DNA from 4 places in the Pseudomonas sp. BIGb0558 genome. Region 3 is predicted to be linked to each of the others. Evidence: predicted binding sites of a transcription regulator. Region 3 holds the regulator's gene; each other region holds the start of a gene.
The links. The regulator sigma-54, encoded in region 3, starts transcription at its own class of promoters, with help from an activator protein. The targets are predictions, from matches to a motif close to ANTGGCATNNANNTTGCTNT.
Positions count from the first base shown of each region.

Region 1: the regulator sigma-54 is predicted to act here: its motif matches at 1,210-1,229, upstream of M2400_RS15550 (flagellar hook-length control protein FliK).
Region 2: the regulator sigma-54 is predicted to act here: its motif matches at 1,839-1,858, upstream of M2400_RS15225 (circularly permuted type 2 ATP-grasp protein).
Region 4: the regulator sigma-54 is predicted to act here: its motif matches at 2,240-2,259, upstream of M2400_RS08265 (circularly permuted type 2 ATP-grasp protein).

Region 1 is NZ_JANUEW010000011.1:75,093-78,701, reverse strand. It holds gene M2400_RS15550 (flagellar hook-length control protein FliK) at 1-1,161, opposite strand, end outside; gene M2400_RS15545 (Hpt domain-containing protein) at 1,617-1,964, opposite strand; gene M2400_RS15540 (fused response regulator/phosphatase) at 1,995-3,609, opposite strand, start outside.
Region 2 is NZ_JANUEW010000011.1:11,457-15,065, reverse strand. It holds gene M2400_RS15230 (alpha-E domain-containing protein) at 1-393, opposite strand, end outside; gene M2400_RS15225 (circularly permuted type 2 ATP-grasp protein) at 397-1,806, opposite strand; gene M2400_RS15220 (ribonuclease E inhibitor RraB) at 2,244-2,585, opposite strand; gene M2400_RS15215 (hypothetical protein) at 2,799-3,035, opposite strand; gene M2400_RS15210 (START domain-containing protein) at 3,139-3,609, opposite strand, start outside.
Region 3 is NZ_JANUEW010000005.1:115,635-119,243, reverse strand. It holds gene rapZ (RNase adapter RapZ) at 1-258, opposite strand, end outside; gene ptsN (PTS IIA-like nitrogen regulatory protein PtsN) at 261-725, opposite strand; gene hpf (ribosome hibernation-promoting factor, HPF/YfiA family) at 738-1,043, opposite strand; gene M2400_RS09635 (RNA polymerase factor sigma-54) at 1,119-2,612, opposite strand; gene lptB (LPS export ABC transporter ATP-binding protein) at 2,797-3,522, opposite strand; gene lptA (lipopolysaccharide transport periplasmic protein LptA) at 3,522-3,609, opposite strand, start outside.
Region 4 is NZ_JANUEW010000004.1:107,254-110,862, forward strand. It holds gene M2400_RS08260 (alpha-E domain-containing protein) at 1-650, opposite strand, end outside; gene M2400_RS08265 (circularly permuted type 2 ATP-grasp protein) at 653-2,062, opposite strand; gene M2400_RS08270 (hypothetical protein) at 2,476-3,021, shown strand; gene M2400_RS08275 (hypothetical protein) at 3,094-3,306, shown strand; gene M2400_RS08280 (hypothetical protein) at 3,318-3,458, shown strand; gene M2400_RS08285 (sodium:proton antiporter) at 3,462-3,609, opposite strand, start outside.

The sequences.
Region 1 (3,609 bases), on a different contig from region 3:
CTGGGCAAACATCTCCCGCAGGCGGCCCGACTGGCTTTCCAGGGCTTCACGGACCACCGCGTGGCCGCTCATGAAAGTGACCTGGGCCTGTTGGTCGGCGGACATTTTCACGCTGATGTCCAGGCGGCCCAGTTCAGCAGGCTGCAACTGGATTTCGGCCGATTTGAGGTTGGCGCTGGACAGGTACATGACGCGGTTCACTACCTCGTCGGTCCAGCCGCTCTGGTGCATCGCCAGGGGCGCATTGGCCACCGGTGGCAGGGCATTCGCGGTTTTCGGCGTGGCGGCCTGGGTCAGCGCGGCGAGGCGGTTGGCGAAGTCATCGACACGGGTGTCGCTGCTGGCGTTCTTCAGGTCCTTGAGGCCGCCGTCGATCAGGCTGCCGAAGGCTTTGTCGCCGCCCTGGTCGGTGCTGTCCTTGGACGCTTGCTGATCGACCATATTGGCCAGGCCAGTGGCAAAGTTTTGCGCGAGGGTGGGCTGATCGTCGGTCGAGGCCTGCACCGGGGCATTTTTTGCGGTGCTCTGACTGCTGGCGGAAACGTGTCCGCCCTGCTCCATGGCCAGGCGCACGGCGGGCATCGCGTCCAGCGGGTCGGCTTCGGGGTCGAAGGCGGGCTTGGCGTCGTCGGTCGCGGCAACCGGTGGGGCCACGACAGGCTGGGACTTGTCGTCTTTCGTCGCGGTTGCGGCCGGGGCCGGGGTTTCGACGGGCGCCGGCGTTACAGGGACCGGAACCGGGACAACCGCGGCCATCAGCGCCGGGTCGACGGCAGGGTCGGCCGGGGGTTGCTGGGCCAGGGCTGGGTCGTCTGCCGGGGCTGCGTCGTCGGTCTTGGCGGTGGTGTCCGGGGTGTCGGACTTGGCCGGCGGGGTGGAAGGCAAAGTCTTGCCGTTATCGGCAACCGATGGGGTGCCGGCGGCAGGCTTATCATTGGTGGCGACGGGCTTGGCGCTGTTGTCCGCCGGCTTGTCGCGGGTCGACCTGGTGGTGTTGTCGGCAGGTTTTGGCGCCGGCGCGGAAGCCTGGTTGGCGAACACCTGAGCGAAGCCCGGGGCCTTGTCCCGCGGGTCCGCAGCCGCTACCAGTGGATTGGCAGCGGGCGCTTGAGGCTTGGCCGCAGGGGCCGCCTGAAGGAGCGAGTTCGGGGTGATTGCCATATATAGAGTCTCCGCCGCACAGGGGTCGAGGGTGCGGTTACTGGAGGTAGAGCAAGAGTTGGGCCAGGTTTTGGTTTTGGGGTGTATATCCGTTATTTCGTTGTTGCTGATATGGGTTCCGCGCTTACACCGGCCTGCCGGCCGGCTTGAGTGTTAGAAGCCAGATCAAAAGCCAAAGCAGAGCTGCTTTTCTGTGGGAGCTGGCTTGCCTGCGATGCAGACAACTCGGTACATCAGACACACCAAGGTGATGCCATCGCAGGCAAGCCAGCTCCCACAGTTGACCGTGCCAGTTAAAAAAACTGTTACCTATGTGCGTGGGGTGAGTCATACCGGGCAGAGCGTTTTGGTTGCTTTTGACTGGGCCGGCATTCCGGCTTTTCAAAAATGACCCGCTGTAAGAGCGAAACCATAAGTAGCCGTTACCTAAATAACGGATATACCCACCAACAGCGTCAGAGCCCAAACCGCTCCCGCTCATGCTCATACAACGGCCTGACCAGCGCGAATTCATGGTCAATTTCATCCACCAACTGCCCCAAATCCGCAACCACAGGCTTGGCCGACTTATCTTCAAGCAACTGACAAAGCTCAGCCAACCGCACAGCCCCAAGGTTACCGCTGCTGCCTTTAAAGCTATGCGCAATCCGCCCCAGGGCCTTGGCATCATCCCGAGCCCTGCGCAGCGCCTCTACCCGCTTTTGCGAGTCATCGAGAAAGGTGTCGAGCAACTTCGGATACTCGCCCTCCATGACCTCCTGCAAACCGGTCAGCACATCGGGGTCCAGATGAATCTCTGCCACTTGTTCGCTCCTTGATCAAGAATCGGCGGATTATGCCAGAGCCTTCCATGAAAACTCCACGCACACACACCGCCCGCCGTCGGACCAGCCTACATCGCTGCTCAACTGCCGCACCAGGCTCAACCCCCTACCAGACAGACGGTCAACATCCAGCGGCCTGGCCAGCACCTTATCCACATCAAACCCCGCCCCACTGTCCTCGATTCGCAGCGTCAGGCAACCGCCCTCCCCGGTCGGCACCACATTCAGGTGCACCCGCACATACCCGCTGTTCAACTGCGCCAGCCGCTCATTGCGCTCGCGGTAATAGGCGGCAAACCCCTGGGCATCGCGCTTGAGCCGCGAATCCAGCCCCAACACGCCATGCTCCAGGGCATTGGAATACAACTCCGCCATCACGCTATACAACGCACCGCTTTGCTCCCGCAGCCCATGAATCTCCAACAACAGTTGCAGTAAATAGGGCAAAGGGTTGTAGGACTTAAGCGTCTCAGCCCGAAATTCAAAGCTGACCGACCAATCCAGCGGAGAAGACTGGCCGCTGTCGGAATACACCACCGACGGCGAACGCAAAACCTCCCCCACCTGCAGGCTGATCTCCACCATGCTGATGTCATCGCGCACCTCGCCACGAAAACCGGCCAGCGCCTGTTCGATCTCTTCAAACAACCGATCCGGCTCGCGGTTGGCGGCAAACACCCCCTGCAAGCGCTCGGCGCCAAACAACTGTTCATGGGCGTCGGCCGTATCCAGCACGCCATCCGACAGCAAGAACACCCGGTCGCCCAACGCCATCGGCCAGACTTCCGTGCGGTCATCGAACGCCTCGGCCGCCAGCACACCCAATGGCAAATGCCGCGACACCAGCGGCGTGCGCTTGCCCGTGGTGACTTCATGCACGTAGCCCTCGGGCATCCCGCCGTTCCACACTTCCACCGCCCGGCGCTGGGCGCTGAGGCACAGCAAGGTGGCGCAACAGAACATGTCCACCGGCAGGATGCGCTTGAGCTTGGCGTTCATCTCCCGCAGCGTCTGCGCCAGGCCGTAGCCCTTGGCGGTCATGCCGTAGAACACTTCCGCCAGCGGCATGGCGCCGACCGCCGCCGGCAAACCGTGGCCGGTAAAATCCCCCAGCAGCACATGCATATCCCCCGACGGCGTGTAGGCGGCCAGCAGCAGATCGCCGTTGAACAGCGCATAGGGTGATTGCACGTAGCGAATATTCGGCGCGGCATTGATGCAGCCGGAGTGGGCCACCTTGTCGAACACCGCCTTGGCCACCCGCTGTTCCTGCAGCAGGTAGTCATGATGCCGGGCGATCAGGTCGCGTTGCTGCAACACCGTGGCCTGCAGGCGACGCAGGCGGTCCATGGCGTTGATCTTCGCCGCCAGGATCACCTGGCTGTAGGGCTTGGCCAGGAAGTCGTCGCCGCCGGCATCCAGGCACTGGGCCAGGGCTTCGCTCTCGCGCAGGGAAGTGAGAAAGATGATCGGCACCAGCGCCTCCCCCGCCAGTTGCTTGATTTGCCGGGCCGCCTCGAAGCCGTCCATCACCGGCATCAGCGCGTCCATCAGCACCAACTGCGGCCGCTCGCGGATGAACACCGCCACCGCCTCTTCACCGTTGCTGGCGGTGATCACCTGG
Region 2 (3,609 bases), on a different contig from region 3:
GCCGTAGCGGCTCAGGCCTTGCTGGGCGATGTCGCGAATTTCCAGCCAGGTGGCGTTGATGTTTTCCCACATGTCGGCGGTGATTCGCCCACGCACGGCATGGGCACTGGCTCGTGCAGCGCCGAGGCAACTGTAGATGCTGGCTGGGTTGGCAGCATCCAGGGCGAAGAAGTGCAGCAGGCGCTCGGCGTGCAGTTCACCGTGGCGCTCGCGGTAATCGTCGAGGGTGCCGGTGATCAGCAACGGCATCGCCAGTTCATGCAGGCCATCACCGCGCCCGTCCTGGGGCATCAGCGACAGCGAATAACTGACATCGAGCATGCGCGCGAGGTTTTCCGCGCGCTCCAGATAGCGCGACATCCAATACAAATCCGAGGCAGTTCTACTCAACATATTTCAATCCTCGACCACCCAGGTGTCTTTGGTGCCGCCGCCCTGGGACGAGTTGACCACCAGCGAACCTTCCCGCAGCGCCACACGAGTCAGGCCACCGGGGACTACGCGAGTTTCCTTGCCTTGCAACACGAACGGGCGCAGGTCGATATGCCGCGGGGCGATGCCGTTTTCGACAAAGGTCGGACACGTCGACAGGCACAGGGTTGGCTGCGCGATGTAGGCGTGGGGCTTGGCCTTGATGCGTGCGCGGAAGGCTTCGATTTCCGCCGCCGTGGCTGCCGGGCCCACCAACATGCCGTAGCCACCGGAGCCTTGGGTTTCCTTCACCACCAGTTCCGGAAGGTTGGCCAGTACGTGGGACAGCTCACTGGGATTACGACACTGAAACGTCGGAACGTTCTTCAGGATCGGCTCTTCATCCAGGTAAAAACGGATCATCTCGGTGACGAAGGGGTACACCGATTTGTCATCCGCCACCCCGGTGCCGATGGCATTGGCCAGTACCACATTGCCCGAACGATACGCCGCCAGCAGGCCGGGCACGCCGAGCATGGAGTCCGGGTTGAAGGCCAGTGGGTCGAGGAATGCGTCGTCGAGGCGACGGTAGATCACGTCCACCGCCTTGGGGCCGTCGGTGGTGCGCATGAACACCCGGTCATCGCGCACGAACAGGTCGGCGCCTTCCACCAGTTCCACGCCCATTTCACGGGCCAGGAACGCATGTTCGAAGAACGCACTGTTGAAACGCCCAGGCGTCAGCACCACCACACTGGGGTTATCCAGCGGGCTGGAGCTTTTCAGGGTGTCGAGCAACAGGTTGGGGTAGTGATCGATCGGGGCGATGCGCTGGGCGGCGAACAGTTCGGGGAACAGGCGCATCATCATCTTGCGGTCTTCGAGCATGTAGCTGACACCGCTGGGGGTGCGCAGGTTGTCTTCGAGGACGTAGTAAGTGCCGTCGCCATCGCGTACGAGATCGACGCCGGAGATGTGGGAATAGATATCGCGGTGCAGGTCCAGGCCCTGCATCGCCAACTGATATTGCTCGTTGGCCAGCACTTGCTCGGCGGGGATGATCCCGGCCTTGATGATGCGTTGTTCGTGATACAGGTCGGCGAGGAACATGTTCAGCGCCTTGACCCGCTGGATACAGCCGCGCTCGACGATCCGCCATTCACTGGCCGGGATGCTGCGGGGGATCGTGTCGAAGGGAATCAGGCGCTCGGTGCCTTGCTCGTCGCCATACAGGGTGAAGGTGATGCCGGCCCGGTGAAACAGCAAATCGGCTTCGCGCCGGCGCTGGGCCAGCAGTTCAGGGGGCGTCTCGGCCAACCAGCGGGCAAATTCGCGGTAATGGGGGCGCACCTGCCCTGCCCCGTCGTACATCTCATCGTAATAAGTGCGGATCATGCCGTACTCCTTGTCACCCGGACGCAAGAACCATCGCAAGGCCCGTGCCAGCGGCATAAACACTTAAGTATCAATCAGTTGGATATAGGCTCAGCGCTCACCGCACCGTCCCGGTGCAGCAAATACCCGCTGTCATGGGCGGCGCCTCATTGCAATGCAGGCCATGACTATCAACAGCATAGTCAGAGTTGATTTCACTGCCCGGCAAACCCTGGGGATAATCGCGCTCATCAGCTGAACAGGACACCTCCTACAGCTAAATCTTTTTCTCAAGGGGTAACGTGATACGGGATGTACCGATCGGTTCCCCTTCTGCCCGATCTTCCCTTTGGCCACCCTGCTCGGGTGGCTTTTTTTTGTGCAGGATTTTTCCCGCGCCAGAAACAAAAACGGCCGACCCAAAGGTCAGCCGATACGCTGTGTTGTTGTTCATGCCGCTACATGGGTAACCCACGCACCTCCTGTTTCACGCCCCATCCCTCGATGATTCCGCCCAAGGGCTCGACCACCGCCTCAAAGTCCTGCTCGAAGTCTCCTATGCCGTCGTAGGTGGCGAACATGATTTTGCTCAGTTCCAGGTACCAGGCGCCGTCATCCCGCGCGCTGACCTGGGCATTCAGCGATTCCCCACGAAACCGACCCGCAGCCCGGCGCGCACGTTCCTCATCCGGGAAAATGGCGTAGAACTCGATGGGGTGGAAACGAGAGAAGTCAAAGCCGCCCTCTTTCATGCGGCGCAACACGTTGGTGCTGATGTCTTCTTGATAGGCTGTGCTCATGAAACGTCCTCCTCAAACCGATGGATAGACTTTCCGTGCTTCCCAAGGCCCGCGCTGCAAGGGCGCGGGTGTTACGGCAATGAAGTCGCCGCCGGGAGACAAGCATGTAGCTGACAAGACCAGACCTTAGCGATTCATTCGCTGATCTCCATTGCAGAGTAGCGCGAAGCTATCAGCTCCACCAGAGGCTGTTTAAACACGTACAGGAAATGTTCAGGCGGCGGGAGAAATGTCGAGGATCTGAATACTGTTCTGGTCTTTCAGACTTTTTACCGTGGGCTCGGCCGTACGGCCTTCCAGGTCGTTGAGGTCCAGTTCGGCAGCCACTGGCAGCAACTTCGCCCGGATCATATGGGCAGCCTCTTCAAGGCTTGGCTTTTCGCCGCAGACGAACTGCTCTACGGACTTCACGCCATGATCATCAACGAAGGTAATTTTCCACGTTTGCATCAGTGCCTCCTCGATAAAACCCATGGGTGGGCTTACATCTATCTGGACCTTGAGGGCTCGAAGATCGTTCCACTCAAGGCAGGAGGCACCTGATCAGCTGTTGTTATTTCTCAGCGTGTTCCTTCAGGGCTTTCAAGGTGTTGAACGGGGCGTCCACCACAAATTTGTTGGCCAGCCACGACGGCACGCTGCCACCTGGCTCGGTGTGCACCTGGTAGGTGACTTCGGTCAGGTTGTCGCCCTTGGGCACCAGTTTCCAGTAACCGTCCACCTGGGCCACGCGCACATAGCCTTTGACTTCCGGCTGGTAGGTCGGCACTTCCAACAGCTTGCGGGTCACGCTGCCGTCGGCGGCCTTGGTGGTGGTGATTTCCAGGATCGAGTCACGATCGGTCACCGGGAACGGTGCCTTGAACTGGGTGTAGGTCCAGCTCTTGTCGCCTTCCTGCTTGAGGAGTTTCTGCGACTTGCATTCGTGGATCCAGGAACAGGCCCCCGCCACGTCTTCCTGCAATGCCTGGATCTTGGCCAGCGGTGCCTTGATGGTGGTCACACCGCGATAAGCCTTGTACTT
Region 3 (3,609 bases):
GTCGCAATGGATGTGCTTGGCCCGCACTTCTTCGAGCAGTTCGGGGAAGCGGGTGAGGTGGCTGGGCAGGTTGCGGGCGTCGATGGAAACAGCGACCAGCGGTTGTGCCAGCTCGGTATGGATCAGTGCACGTTCCGCCAGTTCCGGCAGCAGGCCGGCGGGCAGGTTGTCGATGCAATAGAAGCCGTTGTCCTCAAGAACATTGAGAGCCGTGCTTTTACCTGAGCCGGAACGGCCGCTGACGATGATCAAACGCATGATTACTGCCCGTTTTGTTCATCCAGGACAACCTGATAAAGCGCCTCATTGCTGGGAGCGCTGCGCAGTTTGTCGCGTACTTCCTTGCGGTCGAGCATGCTGGCGATCTGCCGAAGCAGTTCCAGGTGCGCATCGGTGGCAGCTTGCGGGACCAGCAGTACAAACAGCAGGTCGACCGGCGCGCCGTCGATGGCGTCGAAATCGATGGGGGCGTCCAGGTGCAGCAGGGCGCTGACTGGCGACTCACAGCCTTGCAGGCGGCAGTGAGGAATGGCGATGCCGTTGCCAAAGCCGGTGGAACCGAGCTTTTCACGGGCGATCAGTGCCTCATACACAGCTTGCGTATCCAGTTCGGGCACTTCGCGGCCGATCAGGTTGGCAATTTGTTCGAGGGCACGCTTTTTACTGCCGCCCGGCACGTTCACGAGGGAACGGCCGGGGGTCAGGATGGTTTCAAGTCGAATCATGGGTGGGGAGTGTTAGCGGCCAGTGCCTTGAAGAAGACTCTGCTGCTTTTCCTTATGCTTTTTGATTTGGCGATCCAGCTTGTCGGTAAGGTCGTCAATGGCAGCATACATATCTGAATGCTCGGCATTGGCGACTACTTCCCCGCCGGGTATACGCAAGGTGGCTTCGATTTTCTGCTTGAGCTTCTCGACAGTCATGATGACTTGCACGTTGGTGATCTTGTCGAAATGCCCCTCAATTCGTTTGAGTTTTTCGCCGATATAGGCGCGCAGCGGTTCGGTCACTTCCAGTTGGTGTCCACTGATGTTGACTTGCATACAGCTTCTCCTTCGTTGCCAGTGCATAAAGCGGCAGGCCGGGGTGCCTGCCACTGGAACGCTATGGCCCGCCCGTCACATCAAACGTTTACGCTCGCTGGAAGGCGCGATCCCAAGGGACTCGCGGTACTTGGCGACGGTTCGACGGGCGACCTGAATGCCTTGTGCCTCCAGTAAACCAGCGATCTTGCTGTCACTCAACGGCTTTTTCTGATTTTCCGCGGCAACCAGTTTTTTGATGATCGCGCGGATCGCCGTGGACGAGCATTCGCCGCCTTCGGAGGTGCTGACGTGGCTGGAGAAAAAGTATTTCAGCTCATAAATGCCCCGTGGGGTATGCATGAATTTTTGCGTGGTTACCCGGGAAATCGTCGATTCGTGCATGCCTACCGCCTCGGCGATGTCGTGCAGTACCAGCGGCTTCATCGCTTCATCGCCGTATTCCAGGAAGCCGCGCTGGTGCTCGACGATCTGGGTGGCGACTTTCATCAGGGTTTCGTTGCGGCTTTGCAGGCTTTTGATGAACCAGCGGGCTTCCTGCAACTGGTTGCGCATGAAGGTGTTATCGGCGCTGGTGTCGGCGCGGCGCACGAAACCTGCGTATTGCGGGTTGACCCGCAGGCGCGGTACCGATTCCTGGTTCAGCTCCACCAGCCAGCGCTCGTTGTCCTTGCGCACGATTACATCCGGCACGACGTATTCGGCTTCGCTGGACTCGATCTGTGAGCCCGGACGCGGGTTGAGGCTCTGCACCAGCTCGATGATCTGGCGCAGGTCATCTTCCTTGAGCTTCATGCGGCGCATCAACTGGCTGTAGTCGCGGCTGCCCAGCAGGTCGATGTAGTCGGTGACCAGGCGCTGCGCTTCGGCCAGCCAAGGTGTTTTCGCCGGCAATTGGCGCAGTTGCAGCAGCAGGCACTCGCTGAGGGTGCGGGCGCCGATGCCGGCGGGCTCGAATTGCTGGATGCGGTGCAGGACGGCTTCGATTTCGTCCAGTTCGATGTCCAGTTCCGGGTCGAAGGCCTCGAGGATCTCCTCAAGGGTCTCGTCCAGGTAGCCCTGATTGTTGATGCAATCGATCAGGGTCACGGCGATCAGGCGATCGGTGTCGGACATCGGGGCCAGGTTCAGTTGCCAGAGCAAATGGCTCTGCAGGCTCTCGCCGGCGGACGTGCGGGTGGTGAAGTCCCACTCGTCATCATCATTGCTGGGCAGGCTGCTGGCGCTGGTCTGGTAGACGTCTTCCCACGCGGTGTCCACGGGAAGTTCGTTGGGAATGCGTTCGTTCCATTCACCTTCCTCGAGGTTATCCACCGTGGGGGCGGTTTCCTGGTAGGAGGGTTCCTGTACGTCGGGGTTGGGTTTTTGCTCGATGTTGTCGGCCAGCGGGTCTGCATTATCGAAGTCGTCGCCTTCTTCCTGGCGTTCGAGCATCGGATTGGACTCCAGGGCCTCCTGGATTTCCTGTTGCAGGTCCAGGGTCGACAATTGGAGCAGGCGGATGGCCTGTTGCAGCTGCGGTGTCATCGTCAGCTGCTGGCCCATTCTCAGGACTAGCGATGGTTTCATGGCAGGGGCTTAACACCTTATTCGCCGGCGCAATGCGCCATCCACGACAGGGCGCGTGAGCGCCAAACATAAGCAAATTATATGCCTGATATCGGGGGCTTTGCCTAGAGCGCGGTAACAATAAAAATACTGAGGTTTTTATTGACTCCCGCGCTCCATGGCGAATGGCCTGATACCACCGTGTTTACAGGCGGAACTCGTGACCCAGATACACTTCCTTGACCAGTTCGTTGGCCAGGATGGTGGCGGAGTCACCTTCGGCAATCAGCTGTCCATCGTTGACGATATACGCGGTTTCGCAGATATCGAGGGTCTCGCGGACGTTGTGGTCGGTGATCAACACACCGATGCCCTTGGCTTTCAGGTGGTGGATGATCTGCTTGATGTCGCCGACCGAGATCGGGTCGACACCGGCGAAAGGTTCATCCAGCAGGATGAACTTCGGCGCAGTGGCCAGGGCGCGGGCGATTTCCACACGACGACGCTCGCCGCCGGAAAGGCTCATGCCGAGGTTGTCGCGGATATGGTTGATGTGGAATTCCTGCAGCAGGCTTTCCAGCTCTTTCTTGCGCCCGGCGCGGTCGAGTTCCTTGCGGGTCTCGAGGATCGCCATGATGTTGTCGGAAACCGACAATTTGCGGAAGATCGATGCTTCCTGGGGAAGATAGCCGATACCCGCCTGTGCACGACCGTGCATGGGCTGGTGGCTTACGTCCAGGTCGTCGATCAGGACGCGGCCTTGATCGGCCTGTACCAGGCCGACAATCATGTAGAAGCAGGTGGTCTTGCCGGCACCGTTGGGGCCGAGCAAGCCGACGATCTGGCCGCTGTCGATCGACAGGCTGACGTCGCGCACGACCTGACGGCTTTTATAGGCCTTGGCCAGATGCTGGGCTTTCAGGGTTGCCATTAATTCGCCTTCTTCGCGTCGGTTTTCGGCGCCGCCTGGGCTTCGCCAGGTTTCTGCTTAGGCTGGATAACCATGTCGATGCGTGGC
Region 4 (3,609 bases), on a different contig from region 3:
TACGCCTCAAACGACGACAGGGCCCGCAACAACGCGCTCCACTGGTAATACCCACGCGCCGAAAGATCACTGACCTCTTCGGACTCTTCCCCAAACATCTCATACCGCGCGTCCAGCAGCCTCAAGGTGTTATCCGCCCGCTCGACAAACGTGCCCAGGCGAATAAACCGATACGCGTCATTGCGCATGATCGTCCCGGACGTCGCCCCGCGAAACAGGTGCGAACGCTGCTTCACCCAGTCACAAAAGTGGCTGATGCCATGGCGCGCCAGCCCACCGGCCGCAATGCTGCGCATCTCCAGCCAGGTGGCGTTGAGGTTTTCCCACATATCGGCGGTGATCCGGCCGCGCACCGCGTGGGCGTTGCCCCGGGCGGCCCGCAGGCAGTTGTAGATACTCGCGGGGTTTTCCTCATCCAGGGCGAAGAAGTGCAACATGCGCTCGGCATCCAGTTGCTGATGACGTTCGAGGTAACTGTCCAGGGTGCCGCTGCTGAGCAACGACATGGCCAACTCATCCAGCCCGTCACTGCGCCCGGCCTGGGGCATCAATGACAGCGAATAACTGACTTCCAGCATGCGCGCCAGGTTCTCGGCACGCTCCAGGTAACGGGACATCCAATACAGATCTGCGGCGGTTCTACTCAGCATACTCAGCCCTCCACCACCCAGGTGTCCTTGGTTCCGCCGCCTTGCGACGAGTTGACGATCAATGAGCCTTCACGCAGTGCCACGCGGGTGAGGCCGCCGGGTACCAGGCGGGTTTCCTTGCCCGACAGCACGAACGGCCGCAGGTCGATATGCCGTGGCGCGATGCCGTTTTCGACAAAGGTCGGGCAGGTGGACAGGCTCAAGGTCGGTTGGGCGATGTAGGCGTGGGGGCGGGCCTTGATACGTTGACGGAAGTCTTCGATCTCGGCAGCGGTGGAGGCGGGGCCTACCAGCATGCCATAGCCGCCGGAGCCCTGGGTTTCCTTGACCACCAGTTCCGGCAGGTGCGCGAGGACGTGGGACAGCTCATCCGGCTTGCGACACTGGAAGGTCGGCACGTTTTGCAGCACCGGCTCTTCATCCAGGTAGAACCGGATCATTTCCGGCACATACGGGTAGATCGACTTGTCGTCCGCCACGCCGGTACCGATGGCATTCGCCAGCACCACATTGCCTGCGCAGTAGGCCGCGACCAGGCCGGGCACGCCGAGCATCGAGTCGGGGTTGAAGGCTTGCGGGTCGAGGAACGCGTCGTCGATTCGGCGGTAGATCACATCCACGGCCTTGGGGCCGTCGGTGGTGCGCATGAACACCTTGAGGTCGTGCACGAACAGGTCGGCGCCTTCCACCAGCTCCACGCCCATTTCCCGGGCCAGGAATGCATGCTCGAAGAACGCGCTGTTGAAGCGCCCCGGCGTCAGCACCACCACATTCGGGTTGTCCAGGCGGCTGGAGCTTTTCAGGGTCTTGAGCAGCAGGTTGGGGTAGTGGTCCACCGGGGCGATGCGCTGCTTGGCGAAGACCTCGGGGAACAACCGCATCATCATCTTGCGGTCTTCGAGCATGTAGCTCACGCCGCTGGGGGTGCGCAGGTTGTCTTCGAGCACGTAGTAGGTGCCGTCGCCGTCGCGTACAAGGTCGACCCCGGAGATGTGCGAGTAGATATCGCGGTGCAGGTCCAGCCCGACCATCGCCTTCTGGTAACCCTCGTTGCCCAGCACCTGGTCGGCGGGGATGATCCCGGCCTTGATGATGCGCTGGTCGTGGTAGATGTCGGCAAGGAACATGTTCAGTGCGTTCACCCGCTGGATACAGCCGCGCTCGATGACGCTCCACTCACTGGCGGGAATGCTGCGGGGGATGATGTCGAAGGGGATCAGGCGCTCGGTGTCTTGCTCGTCGCCATACAGGGTGAAAGTGATCCCGGCGCGGTGAAACAGCAGGTCGGCTTCACGGCGGCGCTGGGCCAGCAGTTCTGGCGGCGTATTGGCCAGCCAGCGGGAGAATTCCTGATAGTGCGCACGGCAAACGCCTTGTGCGTCATTCATTTCATCAAAGAAAGATCGAGCCATTCCAATTACCTTGTCAGTGCCGGGACTAACTGCGCTTTGGCACTGCCGCTTTAGAAAACGCATTTTTTTATGAGCCCGTGGCTGATGGTGCCAGCAGGCCTGGTCCTTACTTTCTTTTGGGGTGGGCTCTGGGTCGGGGGGTAACGATTGCTCCTGTATCCGGGCAGATGAATCAATAAAGCAATGCCTGTGCCATCCACCTTGTGGCGAGGGAGCTTGCTCCCGCTGGGCTGCGCAGCGGCCCCAAAAAGGAATGAGAGCGCTGTGCACTGGAGCGCTGTCCCGGTCCAGCGGGAGCAAGCTCTCTCGCCACAGATGTAGCTCTATCGCCTCAAAACGGTGCACTGATTACTTGAACTTTGCACCAGCCCGGTTCTTCTAAACTGCTTCAAATGCCAGCACGGAGCACGGATGTGCCCAGAATCATTTCACCCGACACTCCGGAGTCGAACCAGACCGACCACAGCGAACACAACGCGAAGATTTTCGGTTCGCCCAAGGACCGTCTCGATTTCTACCGACGCGAGATCCAGTACGAAACCAGCATCCTGGCCAACCGCACCGACGCCTACCTCACGGCGCAGTCGTTCCTGGTGATCGCCTTCGTTTCCGGCATGGGCAACCTCAACCCGGAATGGGGCAAGCTGTTCACCCTGGTGGTGCCGGTATTCCTGGCGATGCTCGGCATCCTCAGTTCCCTGAACGCCTGGCCGGGCATTCGGGCGGCCTACGACATCATCGATCACTGGCACTACAAGCAGAGCGAACTGCTGCGCAGCGAGCCGGTCATGGGCCTGGCCTATGATGAATCGCCGCTGTTCAGTGAAACGGAGTCGTCCCACAAGGGCTATCGCAAGTCACTGCTGTTCTCGATGCGTGCGCCGTGGCTGTTCATGGTGTTCTGGGTAATCCTGGGGGCCTATGCGTTCTATATCCAGGTGGACAACCCGGGTTCGTAACTCACGGGAACTTCATCCCACGGCGCACGACCTTACCTTTACGCAGTCTGCGTTTTTCAACAGAGGTGAGCCATGAGCACAGACAACGATCCCCAAGTCAGCAACCGTAACGACCCGGCCATCGACCGCGGCGAGCCGGCCCCCGGCACCGCCGCCGATGCGCCGAAAGACCCCAAACCCGCCAGCGACCCCAAGGCCAAAGAAAACGACTACAGTCCAGACTTCAAGCCCGAGCGCGAGCCCAAGCCTGAAACCGATGCCGATATCGATACCCAAGGCGGTTAGAGGAGACGGTCATGTCTGTAGACCTGGAAGATGACGATGAACTCAATGACCCGGGCAATGAAGACCCGGGCTCATTGATGGATGATGCCGAAGTACCGCTTAACGACCTGGATGATGCCGCCGACGTCGGCAACACCGAAAACCAGGAATAGCCCTCATCGTTGTGCCTGGGCACGTCGTTCATACCACACCAGCATCGGCTGTGTGCTGAGGCCATGAACGATGATGCTCAGGGCAATGACCGACAGCGTCAGGTTCACCGCCACGGTGCTGCTGGTGCCCACCAGCCCATGGTTGATGGCG